2 regions of the Apibacter sp. B3935 genome follow, and region 1 is predicted to be linked to the other one. Evidence: riboswitches for the same ligand, from Rfam matches in the RefSeq annotation. Region 1 holds a riboswitch; the other holds the start of a gene.
What was found. A riboswitch is a leader RNA that binds a small molecule or an ion and turns the genes downstream of it on or off. The one in region 1 is predicted to bind cobalamin.
Positions count from the first base shown of each region.

Region 2: it holds a riboswitch for cobalamin, as region 1 does, so the genes downstream of both, metE (5-methyltetrahydropteroyltriglutamate--homocysteine S-methyltransferase) here and GFV00_RS03225 (TonB-dependent receptor) in region 1, are expected to answer to the same signal.

Region 1 is NZ_WINL01000002.1:59,186-69,935, reverse strand. Features, by position in the region: gene GFV00_RS03255 (heme-binding domain-containing protein) at 1-323, shown strand, start outside; gene GFV00_RS03250 (LD-carboxypeptidase) at 424-1,344, shown strand; gene GFV00_RS03245 (GtrA family protein) at 1,515-1,973, opposite strand; gene GFV00_RS03240 (agmatine/peptidylarginine deiminase) at 2,073-3,161, shown strand; gene GFV00_RS03235 (NADH-quinone oxidoreductase subunit N) at 3,417-4,811, opposite strand; gene GFV00_RS03230 (YncE family protein) at 5,157-6,287, opposite strand; gene GFV00_RS03225 (TonB-dependent receptor) at 6,284-8,320, opposite strand; cobalamin riboswitch at 8,433-8,632, opposite strand; gene GFV00_RS03220 (MerR family transcriptional regulator) at 8,752-9,084, shown strand; gene GFV00_RS03215 (hypothetical protein) at 9,104-9,340, shown strand; gene GFV00_RS03210 (glycosyltransferase family 2 protein) at 9,425-10,456, opposite strand; gene GFV00_RS03205 (glycosyltransferase family 2 protein) at 10,460-10,750, opposite strand, start outside.
Region 2 is NZ_WINL01000003.1:100,584-111,333, forward strand. Features, by position in the region: gene tpx (thiol peroxidase) at 57-554, shown strand; gene fbaA (class II fructose-bisphosphate aldolase) at 942-2,009, shown strand; gene GFV00_RS06365 (SIMPL domain-containing protein) at 2,093-2,824, shown strand; gene GFV00_RS06370 (NADH:flavin oxidoreductase) at 2,845-3,945, shown strand; cobalamin riboswitch at 4,067-4,256, shown strand; gene metE (5-methyltetrahydropteroyltriglutamate--homocysteine S-methyltransferase) at 4,448-6,754, shown strand; gene GFV00_RS06380 (DUF421 domain-containing protein) at 7,165-7,860, shown strand; gene GFV00_RS06385 (fumarylacetoacetate hydrolase family protein) at 7,866-8,474, opposite strand; gene GFV00_RS06390 (3'-5' exonuclease) at 8,471-9,235, opposite strand; gene GFV00_RS06395 (phosphatidylcholine/phosphatidylserine synthase) at 9,216-9,962, opposite strand; gene GFV00_RS06400 (PorV/PorQ family protein) at 10,119-10,750, shown strand, end outside.

The sequences.
Region 1 (10,750 bases):
AAATACAAAAAATTTTAAAAAAAGCCTGCTACGATTGTCATTCTAATGAAGTAAATTATCCATGGTATTCTTCCATTGCTCCTATATCTTGGTTTATTAAAGAACATGTAAATCAAGGAAAAGAATATGTTAATTTTTCAGAATATGGAAAATATAATCGTTATCAGAAAGAACATATTAATTCATCCCTATACCGAGTAATTGAAAATAAAACCATGCCCCTCAACAGTTATCTTTGGATGCACAAAGAGGCAAATTTATCGGAAAAAGATTATATCCTTTTACTCAATTGGTTTCAGACACAATGTAGCATAAAAAATTAAAAATGCATACATTTTGTAGATACCTGTTAGATGGAAAATGTAAAAGGAAAATTAAATCAATCAACAGAACAGGATAGTAATGAGTTTATATCATAATTTTATGAAACCTATTAAAAAAGGAGATACTATTTTAATTGTAGCACCGGCAGGAGCAGTTAAAAAAGAGGACATTCAACCGGCGATAGATATAATTACAAAACAAGGCTGGAAGTATGAAATAGGTAAAAATACATTCAATCATTATTATTTCGGATATAATTATTCGGGAACAGTAAAAGAAAGGTTGGAAGATTTGCAATGGGCATTAGATCATCCCCGTGCTAAGGCTATATGGTTTGCCCGAGGCGGCTATGGAGGTGTACAACTAGTGGATTTTTTAAAATTGAATAAATTTAAAGAAAATCCTAAATGGTTAATCGGATATTCGGATAATACGGTTTTTCATCAGCATTTTAATAGAAGAGGAATTCCTACTTTACATGCAACCGTTTGTAAATCATTACCGCAAGGACAGTCAGATGAAACCTATACAACCCTTGTGGATGCCTTAGAGAATAGAAAACTTGAATATGAAATAGAAAGCACTTCTTTTAATAAAACAGGAAAAGTTGAAGGAATTTTGACGGGAGGCAACCTATCGATTTTATACAGTCTGTTAGGAAGTAGATCCTTAGATCATTGGGAAGATAAAATTATATTTATGGAGGATTGGTATGAGAATTATTATCATATTGATCGAATGCTGATCGGATTGAAAAGAGCGGGAGTATTTAATAAAATTAAAGGATTATTGGTAGGAGCTTTTACGAAAATGGATTCAAAAGATGAAAATAAATTCTATGATGAACCGTTTGATCAAGAAGCCTATAAAATTATTGCTTTACGATTTCAAAAATACAATATTCCCATGGCATTTGGTTTTCCCGGGGGACATATTTTCGATACACGCGCTTTAATGATGGGAGGAAACATAATTCTAGATATACAAAAAGATAAGGTTTTTCTTAGAAATACAATTTAATCAATAGATATAGTTAATAGAAAATAAATATATCAGATCGAATTACGATCTTTTTTTCACTATATAAAGGAAATACCATCTGTAAGCTTAAAACTTACCTCAAGGCATGAAAATCCTAAATACAGTAAAAATATTATACTGTATTTAGATTATAAGATTATAAATTATTATTAATTAGAAAATACTATTTTCTTTTTTGCTACATAATTAATTATAGATACTGCGAAAATAGCGGCAGCTTTACAAAATACTATGTCTCCTATAGTATAAAAGTAAAAACTAATGGGTTTGTTAACGAAGAAATGAAAAAACGCAAATGCTCCCCAACTCATAAACATAGTAATTATAGAAAGGCTAAAAAATAGTACAAATTCCTTTCTTCTGGAATGTTTACCTCGTTCAAAAACATAGCGAATGCTAAAAAAATAATTGCTCAAAATACCCGCTCCGGTAGATAAAAGATTGGATAATGGGTAAGCGTTGGACTTGTTTTCAAAAGAAAAAAAATGAGGCAGCATATTAGGCAAGCTTAGTAATTTCATACAAAAAATTTCAATTACGGCACTTAAGGCTCCTGCTAGAAAAAACAAAACTAATTGTTTTTTGTGCTTATTTATGGAAGTGATCACTTAATAGAAATTATTAAAAATTTTTACAAAAATAGATTAATTTTTTTTATTTCTGTAATTTTGGATTAAATAAATAATAATTTAAAACATAGACTGAATATGTCAAGCAAAGATTATATGAAATATACTCCGCAAGAATTTTTAAATAAAACTCCTAAAGAATTGGGATTCTTTTTTCCGGCTGAATTTTATCCTCATAAATCTACTTGGTTATCTTGGCCGCATAAAGAATTATCATGGCCGGGTAAAATTGAAAAAATCTATGCCCCGTATGCGCAATTTATAGAAGAGGTATCTAAAGGAGAAGAAGTTAATATAAATGTGGTTAGTGTTGAAATGAAAGACTTTGCCATGAGTTATATAGAAAAAACAAATGCTAATTTGGATATGATCAATTTTTATATTCATCCGACTAATGATGCATGGTGTCGCGACCATGGTCCCGCGTTTGTAATTAATCCCCATTCATTAGAACATAAAAAAGCCATTGTAAATTGGAATTATAATGCCTGGGGTGATAAATATCCTCCCTATGATTTGGATAATGAAATACCTCTTCATATAGCCAAAGAAGAAAGATTACCTGTTTTTAATCCGGGCATAGTGATGGAAGGTGGTTCCGTTGAATTTAACGGTAAAGGAACGGTACTAACATCTAAGTCATGTCTACTTAATAAAAACAGAAATCCTCATTTAAATCAAAGTCAAATCGAAGAATATCTGAAAAATTATTATGGAGTAAATCAAGTCCTTTGGATCGATGAGGGAATTGTTGGAGATGATACAGATGGTCATATAGATGATACCGTACGTTTTATAAATGAAAATACCGTACTTGCTGTGGTAGAAGATAATAAAAATGATGAAAACTATCATATATTACAACATAATCTAAAACAATTAAAAGCTATGAAGCTTCCTGATGGTTCTCCTTTACAAGTTATAGAATTACCTATGCCAGAACCGGTATATTACGATGGATGTCGTTTACCTGCTTCTTATGCAAATTTTTACATAGCTAATAAATCAGTGATCGTACCTATTTTTAATGGTGAAAATGATAAACGAGCGTTGGATATCATAAAAAAATGTTTTCCGAATAGAAATGTAATAGGAATAGATTCCACTGATATCATTTGGGGATTAGGTAGTTTCCATTGTTTGAGTCAACAGGAACCGGCAATTTAATAGCTATCAATTAAAAAAGTGGAATGAATCTCTTTAACGATTTAATTTTAACCCAAATTATCTTAAAAAAATAACACTTTGTATTTTACAAATGAAGAGATAAAAAAATACTAGTTTTTAGCAAATTAAAGTAAATAAAAAAGTCGCAATTATATTGCGACTTTAATTATTTGTATGATATAATTATGCGTGTCTTTTTTAAATAATATTGTTGAACTAATCTTATAATACTCAACATTAAAAACTGTTTATTTCTTAATTAGCCAAAGCTAAACAAGAAAACACAGGTTCAGGATAAACTCCCAAAAGGATTATTAAAATTACCAATATAACAGCTATAACATTGTAAATAATGGGAGCTTTTTTAGCTTCATTTAATTCTTTATAACCCGGTTTAAAATACATGGCAATGATAAGCTTAAGATAGTATCCAATACTGATTGCAGATCCTATAATAGCTATAATGACTAATATCGGTTGAGTATATAATGCTTGTGAAAACAACGTAAATTTAGCAATGAATCCGGAAGTTAACGGAATACCTGCCATTGATAATAGAGAGATTGTAGTTACTAAAGCTAAGATGGGTTGTTTCTTGGCCAGCCCGTTGAAAGCATTTATATCGGTAATACCATTTGAAATTCTTTCGATGTAAATAAGGCTGATAAAAGCACCTATAGTTGAAAGTGAATAAGCTAATAAATAGAATGCTAATGTATAGATAGAATTAGCATCTGTATTAAAATAAATTAGCAATAAATAACCGGCATGCGAAATACTGGAATATGCCAACATTCTTTTAGCATTTTTTTGCAATACACCTACAATATTGGCAGATAGTAATGTTAAAATTGCTGCATAGAAAATTATATATTGCCATTGGTTTAGTTGACCGATAAAAGCTGTTTCAACCAATTTATATAAAGCAACAAAACCTGATATTTTTACCACAGAAGCCATAAAAGCTGTGATTAGGGAAGGAGAGCCTTCGTATACGTCCGGAGCCCAAAAATGAAAAGGAACTATGGATATTTTAAAAAGTAACCCGACTAACAATAGAATTATACCGGTTATGTACATAGTAGGGTAGTGAGACGCTTGTATACTGTACAAACGAATAGTTTGTAAATCAAAAGATCCGGTTATACCGTATATTAATGCAATTCCGAAAAGTAAAAATCCGGTTGCAAATGCTCCTAATAGGAAGTATTTGATGGAAGCTTCATTGGAACGTAAGTCATTCTTATTGCTTCCTGCTAATACATATAAAGGAATAGATAAAATTTCAATACCTAAAAATAAAGTAATTAAATTTTGGTAGGAGAAAAGGACTATACCGCCACAAAGTGCAAAAAGCATTAAGCTATATACCTCTGCCTGATGATGATCTATGAGACGAAATGCATATTTTCCTAAGAATACGATTAGCAAAGTGGTCAAAATAGATATTTGAGTAAATATTTTGGCCGTTTGATCAAAAGCAAACATGGATGCATATCGTGTGAAAAAAGGACTATCTCCGTAAAAAGAGACGATCAAAGCGATAAGTAATCCTAAAATTGCAAATGGTTGAGAGTATTTTCCTTGCCCGAAAACACCTGAATATAAACTCAGAATGGCTGCTGCGAAAATAATGATGATGATGCTCATTATATTTTTAGTATTTTTTGTAAAGTTTTGCTGCCAAAGTTACAATTTTTGATTAAACTGTGAAATTAAAAAATGAAAATAGTAACGTATTATAATAACGCCGATATATTTGATAAATTTATGAAATATAATAAGTTGTTTTAAATTTCAGATGCCTTGCTAATTTATAGATTTTATCTTAACACTAAGTAATTGTATTATTTATTTACCCATTTTTCATCAGTTTTCCTACAATATTTTTATGCTATATAATAGGTAGGATATTAAGATACAGTACCAAAAAGTAAAAAGATTGTTGAAAAACAATCTTTTTACTTTTTTTAAAGCTATAGTAGTTTAAAAAATTTATTTACTTACTAAGGCAAAATGTCCGGGAGATACGCCGGTTGATTTCGACCATTGTAAGTCGCCATTTTTTGAGAAATAATATATTTTTCCATTGGAAACAAAATCCATAGCATCTCCAATATAAAAGCTGCCATTTTCAGGATCGGCAATTATCCCATACGGAGCCATAATTTCAGACTTTAAACCCTCTTTGATTAATTGGAAACTTATCACTTTTTGCGTATCTATATTTATAATACCATAATTATTTATAGTTTTTCCTGATGAATATTCTGATCCATAAAAATAAAGTTTGTCTTTATAAAAAGTGAAGTCTGAAACCGCTAAATTCAGTTTATTAATGACTTGATCAGTCGATGGATCAATAACAGCAACGAAAGGCTTTAAATTAGCATAATCGCCTCTTGAAGTAACCCAAATATGATTATTCTTATCTTTACGTATTCTATGTAAGTTTTTACCGATTTCGATATCATTAATTTTTGTAAAACTGTTCATGTCAATTACAGAAACCGTTGTGTCATAATCCGGAGAATAATATCCTCCTGAATTAGCAACATAAAGCTTATTATTTACAATAGTCATTTCTTCCGGATTGCGTCCGACAGTAACTTCATTTACAATGGTGCCGTTAGTAAGATCAACTTTGGCAACATATCCTTGTCCGTTGGGAGTAGAACCGGCATATGAAGATACATACGCATAGTCACCGTTAAATGTAATGTATCTGCAATTTGGAATAGTTATTTTTCCTATATGCTTGGCTGTTTTAGCGTCCATAATTTCAACATAATTAGAACCGTTGATTACGGCATACATTTTATCCTTATAAATTTTTAAATCATTACCGGTATCGCCCAATCCACCTTGATCAGGGTTGATTTTAGTAAAATAGTTATTAAAAAAATCAGCTGTATCATAATCAAAATAGGATAGAGAAGAGTTGTTTTGTTGATAATTACCTTCATTCAAAATATATAACCCTTTTTTGGCATCCGGTTGGGATATAATGTTTGAATCATCTTCATACCATGAATCGTCATTACTACAAGAAACAATAAACCCTGTAATAATTACTAAAATTGGTACTAAAAATTTCCTTGCTACCATAGTTTCTAGTTTTTTCATATGTTTAATTTAATGATGATCGTATAGTTTCTACCCGGCATGGGATAATTGGCTACTATGTCGTAATATTTATTAAAAATATTATTGATTTGTAAAGATGCTTTGCATTTGATATTAGTGAAAAATAATTCTCTTGAAAGTTGTATATCATGAGTATACCAAGCTTTTACATGATTATCAGGATTATTAGAAGGAGAATTGTACCGTTCTCCCGTATACATAAAGCTGTAATTTAGATTCCAATCTCTGTAAGCAGCTTCTAAAGTAAATGTCCCACTGTGCCAAGGTATATAAGGAAGTTGATTTTTATAATTTAAAATAGGAGAAGATAAATTTTGTGCATCTTCATACGTATAGGTTATCAGGGTTGAAACTAAAACGTTTTTTATTACTATTGAAGTCTTAGAAGATAAGTCTAACCCTTTTATACGTGCTTTACCAAAATTTAACATGGTCCAACGAAATTGTTGTCCTTTAGGATAAGCTATAATTTTATCTTTGACCGTATTATAATAGGCATCAATAGTTAAATCAAAATGAGTAAAACTACCGGAAGTAAAGTTTTTATTTATACGAATACCTGCATCGAACTGATTAGTATATTCCGGTTTTAAATTTGAATTTCCAAAATCTGTATAGTATAAATCATTAAATGTTGGCATTCTAAAAATTCTCTTGTAAAAACCATGAATGCTAATATCTTTAGAATGTAAAGGTTGGTAATTTAAGAAAACAGCAGGGGTAAATTCATTTTTGTCTGAAGCTGTACCCATGCTGTTCATGTGTTTCGTTTTATCTTGCACAAATGTACCTAAAACACTTGTTTGAATTTTAAGTTTATCCCAATGGAAAGCTGTAGCCAAAGCGATCATTTCTGTATTTCTCGAAGGAGAAGCAAAATTTTTTAAATCGGCATTCATTCCGTTATGTTGGTAATCTGCAGATAAAGAAATATCCCAAAAAGAAAATAAAGTAACCAGTTGTGAGGATGTAATATATAGTTCATCTTGCTTATAAGTATTGTTAATACGATTGGAAAATTTATTTCCCCAAATAGGATCATTAAAAACTTCTAAATTTTTATAATGGGTAAAATCATGAGCATATTTAGCGTTTAATGCTATTCTGTATTTTGTGCTGATTATTTTTTCAAAAGAACCCTGCAAAAATAAATTACGATCCCATTGTTGAGCAAACTGATACCTTTTATACGAATTTTTTAAAACGGCACCGGGTATTCCTCTGCTTGAATCATAATAATATCCTTTCAGATTCCATTTACCATGAGGTAGGATGCCAAATAAATTTCCTTCTGTTCGAAAAGCACTTATGTTACCATTTTGTCTTACAGCGATCGTATCCCAATTACCTTTCTTTTGTTGAAATTTATATTTTCCATCTGAATTAATATATTCCATAGTAAGAGAAGATGAAATTAATGAGGATAATTTTTGTTCCCATAGGAGGGAGGTGTTAATTAAATGAAATGATCCGGAACGATAAGTAGCGCCTATATTAGTTTTTTTTTCACCCGTAAAAACAGGGCGTTTGGTGGTTAAATAGATACTTCCGGCAGAGCCGAAATCTTTAGCGGGTTGGAATATTTGACTTTTTTGTCCGTTGTATACTGATATTGATTCTAAATTATCCATGGAAAATTTTCCTAAATCAACCATTCCGTTTTGAGCATTTCCTATGGCTATTCCATCATAAAATACACCTACGTGTTCGCTTCCCATTCCTCGAATGTTAACTGTTTTCATTCCTCCTACACCTCCATAATCTTTAAGTTGAATTCCTGAAAATAATCGTACGGCATCAGCTACCGAAGAGCTGTTTCGATTTTCTAATTCTTTTCCTTTCAATTCTTGGAAAGGAATTATTCCTTTATCATTTCTTTTTCCCGTTGCCAGTATTTCCTGTAATTCTGTTACAGTAATGCTGTCTTTTTTTTCTTGGGAATAAGATAATGGACTCATCAGGCTTAATAAAAAAGCAAATACACTATATTTATGATTGATGTTCATCATCATGGAGTCGAATATCTTAAATTACAGATATAGTAAACTAGTTTCCGGAAAAGTAAACAGGAAAAGTGAATATGAAATGCTTTTAATGTTTCAGCCTTGTTCCACGAAAGCTTGTAAAACTATAGTTAAATTTGGCAGGTATTCTGACTTACTTCATTTTAAGAACCTTCCCAAGAAAGAAACTCCTCAGTGGTATATCTCTTAAAACGTACTAGAAGATTACAGCAGCGGGCCTGTTTCGGATTTTCACCGAATTCCCTTTTAAGATTGCCTATTTACCGGTAAATAGCAATCACCAAATTTAGGCAAATATAAATAAATATTTTTAGGGCATCCGTATTGATTATTTGGGTAGTATCAATTAATTCTAAAAAAAGATCAATTTTTTAAACGAACTATAGTAAGTTGAATTAAAAAATCATTAGATTTGAATGATGAACGTACAACTTCCTGAAAAATTATATTATTCCATAGGTGAAGTAGCACAGGCTTTTAATGTTAATACTTCACTTATAAGGTTTTGGGAAAAAGAATTTGATAGTATTTCACCCAAAAAGAATAAAAAAGGAGACCGTTTCTTTACTCCAAAAGATATTGATAATTTTAAAATAATTTTTCATTTAGTAAAAGAAAAAGGATATACTTTAGAAGGAGCAAAAGTTGTTTTACAATCTCAAAAAAATTTATCCAAAAAAGTTGAAATCATTGCTCGTTTAGAGTTGGTGAAGGCAGAATTAATTAAGTTAAAAGAATTATTAGACGAATAAAAATTTAAATAAAGACAATATGAAATTACCTAAGTTTTTAATGGCAGACAATTCGGATTTTCCTGAAGATTTATTTGTTGTGCATACAGAGTTTCCTAGATTTATATTAAATGTAGAAGAAGAAGAGGTTGAATGGTTTGATGATTTGGAAGGAGAAGAGGAAGAGGTTGCTAATGAAGTAAATTCATTGATTCAACAAGCATTCGATTTTTGCGATGCTGAAATCGAAAAATACGATGATGATGAAGAGGAGTAATGACTTCTTAGATTTATTTATGATATTAAAAAAAGTAAGCAGTTAAATCACTGCTTATTTTTTTATAATTTATCTATTTTGCTTTTAATCATCAATTTCACAACCTTGAATTCGATATTGATGTTTAAATTTTTCTGCCCATTTTTTCCATTCTTCAGGTTTTATTTTTTGATTATTATCATTTTTCAAAAATGATAGGATGTAATCTTCTGAAAAATCCTTAGGAAAGTTTTGCATGGGATCAAATTCATCATTATACCATTTTTCATTGATTAGATAATTATATTGATTTACATCGAAATTGAATCCATATTTGTGATAAGAATTAGTTGCCGATGAAGTGAAAGTTGTTTTCATAACCTCTTCATTCATTTGAGCGATTAGATTTTTATTATGTTTATTTTTTCTAAAATACATTGCTGCATTTAACAATTGTTTTTTTTCATTAACACCATCTATATCATACCATATTTTAAGCCAATACTCTTTTTTATACATTCCCATAAGAATTGAATTAAGTATCCAATATTTTGCTCTAGTACTATTATTTGCTAATTTTAATCTATATAATATACTATAAAATTTATATTTATTATAAAAAAAAGATTTCATAATAAAATAGGGTGCCGTTATAAGTTTTGGACAAATTGAAGATATGTAGGAGTTAATTTTAAATTGTTCAAATTTATGATATTCCATAAAATTATGATTTCCCAACCATCCAAGTCTGAGTAAAGAAATATTTTCTTTATTCATTATTTCATTTAATTCATTTACATTTATTTTTTTAGTAAACCAAACATCCTCTTCAGTAATTATAAAATAAGGAGTTGATTCTTTAACTGAGTTTATCCAAAGTTGAGTAGGAATTTTAAAACCATTTATATCTTTTCCTGACCTTAAATTTTCTTTAATTGCTTCTTCTTTTTCTTTATAATTTTCAGATTTTATAATTTTAATAAATGGATATTTATTTTTTATTTTGTTTAGATACTTTTCAGGTGTTCCATCATCTAAAACTTTGATAGTATAATCTCCTATAACATATTTCTGAATGCTAGTTAAACATCTATCAAGGTAAAAAGGACGATTGAAAGACTTAATTAATATATCCATGGTTTATAATTTTGAATAAATTTTATATAAAAAAGTAAAAATATATTTATTTTTAGAAAAAAGGAAATAAAGTAAATATTTAATAGAAATAGAATAATTGTTACGATATTTTTTTACTAAAAATTTTAATTGATCTGCATCTTTTCTGTAAAAACAAATTTTCATGGCATATAACAAATCATTTTTATTAATTGGAAAATCTATATCTTCTATATTAATAAATGATTGTGGATTAAACGCATCATAACTGTCTTTACCATTATCTAGACTTTCTCGATAAAATTCACGGGCTTT
Region 2 (10,750 bases), on a different contig from region 1:
CATTAGTCTTTGTAAATCTTTCATAGTAATAATTAACCGTAAATAAAAATAATACAATGGCAACAATAACATTAAAAGGAAATGAAGTTCATACATTGGGAAACCTACCATCAATAGGAAGTAAGGCTCCAGATTTTATATTAGTGGATACGGATTTATCAGAAAAAAAATTATCGGATTATACAGGAAAAAGAGTTGTTTTAAACATATTTCCAAGTGTGGATACAGATACATGCGCTATGTCTGTCAGAGAATTTAATGAAAAAGTATCTGAAATGAAAAACACTGTGGTTTTATGTATTTCAAAAGACCTTCCTTTTGCTCAAAAACGTTTTTGTGCCGCAGAAGGTTTAGATAATGTTATTCCGCTTTCTGCCTTTCGTTCAGATTTTGGTAAGGTATATAATTTAGAATTTGCAGATGGCCCGTTAAAAGGATTACTTAGCAGATCAGTACTTGTTCTTAATGAGTCAGGAGAAATTATTTATGAAGAACAAGTAGCTGAAACTACTCATGAGCCTAATTATGAAAAAGTAACAGCTATATTAAAATAAAAAATCTATCAAAAAAAGGAATGCCTTATATTTTTCAAATATGAGGCATTTGTATTTTTATCTAATTTCTCCAAATGAAAGATTAGTATGATAATTGAGAATACTAATTATTTGAATTCAATGTAAAGTAAAAAATGTTATTAACTCTTGAAATAGTAATTAAAATTTATATTTTAAAAGAAATATAGTAAATTCTAAAAAAGTACTAAAGTTTTTATAAAACGTTAGATGTATAATGAGAAATTAACCCGATAATTTCAATAAAATTATAACTTTTTGTTAAAAAAAATAAAACATGAGAAATTTCAACATAAAATAACTCTTTGGGATATAAATAGTTTTTACATTTACAATTTAAAAAAGTATAACAAAAAAAATTATAATATCATGAGCAGAAAATTTCCAGCAGGAGTAGCAACCGGTTCGCTAGTAAAAGAAATATTCGATTATGCTAAAGAAAATCAGTTTGCTTTACCGGCCTGTAACGTTATAGGATCTAGCAATGTAAATGCAGCTCTTGAAACAGCTGTTAGAGTAAATGCTCCCTTAATTATACAATTTTCAAACGGAGGATCTCAATTTAATGCAGGTAAAGGATATAAAAACTCTTCCCTTAGAGCAGATGTTTTAGGGGCTATAGCTGGAGCAAAACATGTCCATACGTTGGCAGAAGCCTATGGGGCAACTGTAATTTTACATACAGATCATTGTGCAAAAAAACTATTACCTTGGGTTGACGGGTTATTAGATGCATGTGAAGAATTCCATAAAAAAGAAGGAAAAACACTATACTCTTCACACATGCTAGATCTTTCAGAAGAGCCCTTAGATGAAAATTTAGCAATCTCTTCCAAATATTTTGAAAGAATGGCAAAATTAGGAATGACTCTAGAAGTTGAAATAGGGATAACAGGTGGAGAAGAAGACGGAGTTGACAATTCAGATATAGAAAGCTCAAAATTATATACACAACCTGAGGATGTTTATAAAACGTATAAAGCATTAAGCGCAATAAGTCCTAATTTTACTATTGCAGCAGCATTTGGTAATGTACATGGAGTGTATAAACCGGGAAATGTTAAATTAGAGCCTAAAATACTTCACAACTCACAAGAATACGTTCAAAAACAAGTGGGCGGACCTTCAAAACCGATTAATTTTGTATTTCATGGAGGATCAGGTTCTTCCTTGTTAGATATAAGAGAAGCTATAAGCTACGGAGTAGTAAAAATGAATATTGATACAGATTTACAATTCGCTTATACCGAAGGGGCAAGAGATTATGTAGAAAAAAATATTGATTATTTAAGAACTCAAGTAGGAAATCCAACCGGAGATGAAGCACCAAATAAGAAATTTTATGATCCAAGAGTTTGGATGAGAAAATGTGAAGAAGGATTCTCAAAAAGATTGGAAAAAGCTTTTGAAGATTTAAATAATATCAACACATTATAGTAAAAAAATATAAATTTTATTTATAAAAAATGAAAGCACCTTTATTTGAGGTGCTTTTTTTGTATATTTGAAAAAAAAGAGGTATGAAAAATTATCTAATAGTATCAACATTACTAGCATCCATTTCAATCGTTCTTGCTGCATATTTTTTAGGTAATTCTTACCAAAAAAGAAATCAATCCAATACAATAACAGTAAAAGGATTAGGCACAAAAGATTTTGAATCTGATTTAATAGTATGGAAAGCCGATTTTTCTAAGAAAAATCTCGATTTAAAACAAGCTTATGCCGAATTAGATGCAGATAGAAAAAAAGTAAGAGAATATCTGATTTCCAAAGGATTTTCCGATAAAGAAATAGTTTTTTCCTCAGTAGAAATAAGTAAACAATATGATAGTAGATACAATGAAGGAATAAATCAAAATATATTTACGGGGTATGAATTAAATCAAACCATAACCATAGAATCTAAAAATGTGAGAAAAGTAGAAGATCTTTCCCGTCAAATTACAGAATTGATTAATAACGGAGTAGAGCTCTATTCCCGATCGCCTTTATATTACTATACTAAATTATCTGATTTAAAAATACAGATGATTTCAGATGCAACCAAAGATGCAAAAAAAAGAGCAGAAGAAATAGCAATTAACGCCGGTTGTAAATTAGGCAAATTAAAAAATGCCAATCAAGGGGTTTTTCAAATAACTGCTCAAAATTCATCTGAAGATGATTACTCTTGGGGAGGAGCATTTAATGTATCATCCAAGAAAAAAACAGCAAGCATTACCATTCGTTTAGAATATGAAATTAAATAATAACTACGATATAAATTAAAATGGTACATAAATTATTTCAACCGTTTACATCAAAAAAACTGTCATTAAAAAACAGAATAGTCATGGCGCCTATGACCCGATCATTTGCTTATGATGGAATACCCGGAAAACAAATAGCTGATTATTATCAAAGAAGAGCACAGGCCGAAGTGGGCTTAATTATAACAGAAGGAACCGTTGTTCGCAGGGCGGCATCTTCCAATGACCCAAATATACCTGTATTTTATGGAGAACAAGCCTTAGAAGGTTGGAAAAAGGTGGTTGAAGAAGTTCATGCTAAAGGTGGAAAAATAGCTCCACAACTTTGGCATATGGGAATAATACCGGCCCATAAAAACTGGAAACCATCAGAGTCTTTTGAGGGGCCATCCGGACTTTTAAATCCGGAAACAAAAGGCGGAAAAGAAATGAGCGAAAGTGATATTGAAAATACAATTGAGGCTTTTGCGGAAGCAGCTTACCAAACCAAAAAAATAGGTTTTGATGCCCTGGAATTGCATGGAGCGCACGGATATTTGATCGATCAATTCTTTTGGGATAAGCTCAATAAAAGAAATGATAAATGGGGAGGAGCTACCTTGTCCGAAAGGAACCGTTTTGCCATTGAAGTTGTAAAAGCGGTTCGAAATGCGGTAGGAGAAGATTTTCCTATAATTTTACGCTTATCACAATGGAAACAACAAGATTATTCCGCTAAATTGGCAAAGACACCGGAAGAAATGGAAAAATGGTTACTACCGTTATCAGATGCCGGAGTTGATATTTTTCATTGCTCACAACGAAGATTTTGGGAACCCGAATTTGAAAATTCCGATTTAAATTTTGCAGGATGGGCAAAAAAAATAACGGGCAAACCTTCCATAAGTGTTGGATCTGTGGGGCTTACCGGAGATTTCTTAGGAGCATTCAAAGGACAAAGTTTTGAGGCGTCTGATAATTTTCTTAACGAATTAAATAGAAGACTAGATGCGGGCGAATTTGATTTAATAGCAGTAGGAAGAGCGCTACTTGCAGATCCTGAATGGGTATTAAAAATTAAAAATGGAAACTTATCTGAGTTTAAAGGATTTTCTAAGGATCAACTTAAAGAATTGTACTAATAAAAACATAAAATAGTAGTAAAATAAAAACAAAAACCAAGTTTTAATTTTTATTTATTTTAATAAAGAAATAAAAACAAAGGTTTTTTATCTTTGTATATATAAGTTCTTTACTTAATTTCTTTATCAACAAGAATAAGGTGCTGTGTAAAAACGACTTAATAGGGAATCATGTGTGAATCATGAGCTGACGCGCAACTGTAAGTAACCTAAAAAAAATTTTATCAATAAAAACCATTGCCGATTTAAAAGGTGAGAAGGTAGATAAAATGTTATAAGCCAGGAGACCTGCCTGTTCTTAATTGACAATGCTTTCGCGAGTAAAAGCAAGATCACAAAAAATATAATTGGGCTACAAGAAACTTTAAGATCATTAGAATAATTAGTTTACTTGTATGTCAAAATTGTTTTGAAATTTGATTTTATTTAACAAAGAAAGAGAGCATTGTGAAGTTTAGCAATAAGAGCTTTTTATAATATAATCGTTTAAAAAGTTATAAAAATGCAAACACACAATCTTGGCTATCCGCGTATTGGTAGTGACAGAGAACTTAAAAAAGCCTGTGAAAAATATTGGGCAGGTAAAGCGTCAGTCGAAGAACTGATGACAACAAGTAAAGATATCCGGCACCAAAACTGGGTAACTCAACAAAAATTAGGGATTGATTGGATCCCATCTAATGATTTTTCTTATTACGATCAGGTGCTTGATATGTCACTAATGGTCGGAGCTATCCCTAAAAGATATAATAAGGTAATACTGGATAAATCAAATACAGAATTAGACTTATATTTTGCCATGGCCAGAGGACATCAAAAAGAAGGTATTGATATAAAAGCCATGGAAATGACCAAATGGTTTGATACCAATTATCATTACATTGTCCCTGAATTTGAAAGTAATCAGAAATTTTCCTTGTTTTCAACAAAAATTATTGATGAATATTTAGAAGCTAAAAATGCGGGAATCCATACAAAGCCGGTAATAATAGGCCCTGTATCTTATTTGTTGTTGGGAAAAGAAAAAGAGGAAAACTTCAATAAGCTGGATTTACTAAAAAATATTCTTCCTGTCTATATAGAAATCCTAAATAAATTAAAGGCAGAAGGTGTTGAATGGGTGCAGTTTGATGAGCCTTTCTTAGCTTTGGATTTAGATGAAAAAGCGAAAGAATCCTTCCAATATGCCTATAAAGAAATTCATAAACAATTTCCTTATATAAATAAAATACTAACTACCTATTTTGACGGATTGAAAGACAATTTAGCACTTGCTTTTAATCTACCCGTACAAGCATTACATATAGATTTGGCACGTTGTCCGGAACAATTAGATGAAGTTTTAGAAAATATTCCGGAAAAACTTATCCTTTCTTTAGGGATCGTTGATGGAAGAAATATATGGAAAAATGATTTCGAAAAATCTTTGAAACTTATTCAAAAAGCTGTTTCCAAAATTGGTAAAGACCGAATTTTAATAGCTCCTTCTTGTTCACTTCTTCATAGTCCGGTTGACTTGGAATTGGAAACAGATACAAAAGCCCTTTCATCGGAAATTAAAAATTGGTTGGCTTTTGCAAAACAGAAAATCGATGAAGTAGTAACCTTAAAAAAGCTTGCGTCTAAAGAAGATTCCCCGGATTTACAAAAAAAATTACAGGAAAATATAGCAGCTGCAACCAGCAGAAAAACATCAGCCTTAATACATAACGAAAAAGTAAAAGAAAAAATAAGGAATATTGAAAAAGTAGAAGATAAAAGAAATTCCGTATTTTCAGAACGAAAGAAAAAGCAATCTGAAGCTTTGCAGTTGCCTTTATTTGCAACAACTACGATCGGCTCATTTCCTCAAACATCCGAAGTCAGAAGTTGGAGATCTAAACTAAAAAAAGGATTGATAACTCCTTTAGAATATGAAGAGCTGATTAAAAAGGAAATTGAAAAAACAATACGATTCCAAGAAAAAATAGGTATAGATGTATTGGTTCACGGGGAGTTTGAACGAAACGACATGGTGGAATATTTTGGAGAACAATTAGAAGGAGTTGCATTTTCCAAAAACGGATGGGTACAAAGTTATGGAAGCCGTTGTGTGAAACCACCTATCATTTATGGCGATATATTCAGGCCTAATCCTATGACTGTGAAATGGTCTTCCTATGCACAATCGTTAACAAATAAAAATGTAAAAGGTATGTTGACCGGTCCGGTAACCATATTGCAATGGAGTTTTGTACGAGACGATCAACCGAGAAAAGATACCTGTTTCCAAATTGCATTAGCCATTAGAGAAGAAGTAGTAGACTTGGAAAAAGCGGGAATACGAATTATTCAAATAGATGAACCGGCCATAAGAGAAGGGCTGCCGTTACGAAAAAAAGATTGGCAAACCTATTTAGAGTGGGCTATAAAAGCATTTAGAATTGCATCCTGTGGGGTAAAAGATCAAACACAAATTCATACTCACATGTGTTACTCTGAATTTAATGATATCATACAAAACATAGCAGATATGGATGCAGATGTAATTACCATAGAATGCTCTAAATCAGATATGAAGTTGCTAAACATTTTTTCAGAATTTAAATACCCTAACGATATTGGTCCGGGTGTTTATGATATCCACTCTCCGAGAATACCGTCCAAAAATGAAATGGTTTCCTTATTGAAAAAAGCAATAAAAAGTATACCGGTAGAGCAATTGTGGATTAACCCGGATTGCGGACTAAAGACAAGAGGATGGGAAGAAACAGAAAAAGCATTAATTGAAATGGTAGGAGCAGCAACAGAAATGCGAGAACAATACTAAACGATCTTCATTGTATAGGCCGGTGTAATACGTACAAATGTTTTTAAATATGATCTAACTTCTTTAAAGTAGTTTAAACCAAAGGTTAGAATGCAATGAAAACTTAAAAAATTCTAGAGTTCGATAAATTAAAACTTAAAAATGATTTATTAAAACTAAATCATAATTGTCTTAGTAGTATTTTAATTTTAAATAGCTAAAATAGGATAAGAAACAAAAGTTGATTATACATTTTATGTGTTAAGAATAAGCTGAAAGCATTATGCTTTCAGCTTATTTTCATTATATTATAATATTATATGTATATATTTCTTTAAAATAAAATAAGAAACATTTTGATAATTATACATTAATGTATTAAATTAATTTATATTTTTGTATATAACACTAAATTACAAATATAGAATATCATGGATTTAAAAAATGCAGTTTTCGGAAGCTTCAATATATATGATAACATATTTATATCGATAAAATTAGTAGTAGCATTTATCGCTGTTTTAATTTACATTAAATTAGTAGGAAGAACCATTTTAAACCAAGTTTCCGGAATTGATCTAATTCAGAATATAGTCTTAGGGGGCTTGGTAGGTGGAATTATATATAATCCGAATATTTCAATTATGGAATTTGCCTTAGTGTTGTTTATTTGGACATTCATTGTATATTTAATAGCCTTTCTCACAAAAAAATATAGTCGTTTAAGAGGGTTAGTAGAAGGTCCTATTATACCTTTAGTATTAAAAGGAAAATTTAATATAGAAGGATTTAAAAAAGCAAAGATTGATATTATGACTTATGCCAGTGTACTCAAAAATAATGGTATATACGATATATCTAAAGTATATTTTGCTCAAATGGAACAAGACGGTTCCATTACCGCATTTACGGATGATTATGATAAATACGCAGTCTTACTGGTTATTGATGGCAAAATTAACCATGTCTATTTAGAAGGAATTGATAAAACAGAAGATTGGCTAAAAAATGAATTACGAAAACAAGGATATGATGATGTGTCCAAAATTTTCATTGCACAGTGGTCTCCGAATAAATTTTTTATTGTACCAAAAAGTCAGGATTATAAATTGAAGGTTAATGATTAAAACTATTACCTGATTTTAATCTCAAAAAACTTCTCATTTTCAATAAAACCTTCCAGAAAATCATTTTCACTAAGCTTTGAAACTCCCGATGGCGTTCCGGTAAAAATAATATCGCCCATTTTTAAAGTGAAATATTGAGAAATATAAGAGATGAGGTAATCAAATGAAAAAATCATTTCTGAAGTATTTCCTTTTTGCTCAATATTGCCGTTTTTTACTAAAGAAAAATTCAAATTATCTAAATTAAACTTCTCTTTACTTACAAAATTTCCAATTAAAGCAGATCGATCGAAAGCCTTGGATTTTTCCCAGGGAAGCCCTTTTTCTTTTAATCGGTCTTGTAAATCTCTAGCAGTAAAATCAATGCCAAGTCCAATTTCGGAGTAATAATTTCCGGCAAATTCCGGTTGAATGTATTTTCCAACTTTAGAAATTTTTATAAGAACCTCCACTTCATGCTGAAGGTTTTCAGTGAATTCTGGAATATACCAATCATCACCGGGTCTGGCTAAAGCGGTATCCGGTTTAATAAATAAAACCGGATCTTTAGGTATCTCATTGTTTAATTCTTTCGCGTGATTGCTATAATTTCTTCCTACACAGATAAATTTCATAAAACACTTTTTAATTTTGCTCTTGTAAAAATTTTTTTCGAATATAAAGGAAAATCAGCATTCATTAACCAGGAATAATATCCTAAATCACTTAAAAACACATTTTTCAATTTTTTACCTTTATATTTTCCAAAATTGAAAACCTCGTCTTCATCCTTATCTATTCCAACAAATCCTGCCAAATCAGCATTTTTATTTTGCATGGTAAACTCATGAAGGAATTTCACATCGTTTTGAATATCCTCATATTTTTCAAGTTGAGCCTTTAATATTTCATACGTAGCATAAGTATCTGCAGAAGCAGAATGAGCATTTTCTAAATTCTTATCGCAATAAAATTTGTAAGCTGCGGAAAGATTTCTGGGTTCCATTTTATGAAAGATTACTTGAACATCAATCGGGCGGTGTTTTTTTATGTCAAATTCAAACCCGTTTCGCAAAAGTTCTTCCGCAAGTAATGGAATATCGAATCGGTTGGAATTATATCCTGAAAGATCAGAATCTTTAATCATTTCGAGAACCTGAGGAGCAATTTCTTTAAAAGTTGGAGCATCGACAATATCTTTATCATAAATTCCATGAATTAGAGACGATTCTTTTGGAATTGGAATTTCAGGATTAACTCTCCAAGTTTTACTTTCTTTTGATTGGTCAGGGTTTACTTTAAATATACTAATTTCAACTATCCGGTCTTTGCTGATATTTATTCCGGTAGTTTCAAGATCGAAAAAGCAGATTGATTTATGTAGTTTTAGTTCCATTTGAAATAATTTTTTTTCGAAATATAATTGATAAAATTAAGTAAATTAATATAAGTATTGGTATAGCTGATATTTTAAGGAAAATTAATAATACTATGCAAATTATAAGGAAAGAGTATACAAGAGAATTATCTTTCCAGGTTAAGTTTTTAAATTTAAAAGCCAATAAGGGAATATTGGCAACCAGTAAATAGCTTGATAAGGCAGTAATGAATAACAAAAACCAAGAATTATCCAATAATAAATACGTATGATTTTGATGTAAATAGTATAATGAAAATATCAAGATAGTATTTGCAGGAGTAGGCAATCCTTTAAAATAATAACTTTGTTCCTCATCTAAATTAAATTTAGCAAGACGAAGAGCGGAAAATAAAGTAATCAACAATCCAAAAAATGGAAATAAAACGATGTATTTATTATGAATAAATCCGTTTGAAAACGTACTTATACGAGAATAAAAATCATCTCCTCCCAACATGGTAAACATAAATAAACCGGGCAATACGCCAAACGTTACAATATCTGCCAAACTATCAAGTTCCTTACCAAAAGGTCCGGAAACCTTTGCAAGACGGGCGGCAAAACCATCGAAAAAATCAAAAATCAAAGAACATAAAAGCAGGATTAAAATATATTCAATGGGAGCTTTTATTATAGTTAAAATACACGCAATGCTACCACAAAGTAAATTAGCAAGAGTTAGTGTATTAGGAAGATATTTCATTTTTTCAGGTATTTATGAATAATGTATTGTTAAATACAAAGCAAATTAAGTTATAAAAGTAATAATTATTTTTAAAAATCCGAGGCAGCGCAAGTAATAAATAACGGTTTTCAACGTTTATACGATAGTTTGTTTACACAAAAAAAATACTATTTGTTGAAAGGGAAAATTCAAAAAAAAATTACTTTAAGCATCCTCATTTGGGCTGTTCATTTTAATATGAATCTTCATGCGCAAGCATTTAGAAAGTATTCAAATGAATTTCTAAATATAGGAGCAGATGCTCGTGCATTTGGGATGGGAAATTCAGTGATAGCTAATGTATCGGATGTAAATGCAGGATATTGGAATCCGGCAGGGTTGACGGAAGTTAGAGATGCTTGGCAAGGAGCTTTGATGCATGCAGAATATTTTCAATCCATCGCCAAATATGAATATGCTGCGGCAGCAATTCCTTTAAACAGTGGAACGGAAGGAACGATTGGTTTTTCACTCTATCGATTTGCGGTAGATGATATTATGAATACCACTCAATTGATCGATAATCAAGGGAATATAGATTACAATAAAATAAGTCGATTTTCAACGGCAGATTATGCGTTTATGGCCTCCTATGCCGGTAATTTATTCAATGACCCTAATCTTTCAATAGGAGCAAATGCAAAAATAGTATATAGGCATATCGGTAAATTTGCTAATGCATTCGGTTTTGGATTAGACGCGGGATTGCAATATCGAACCCAAGATCAATTTTATTTTGGAATTATGGCCAGAGATATAACAACCAC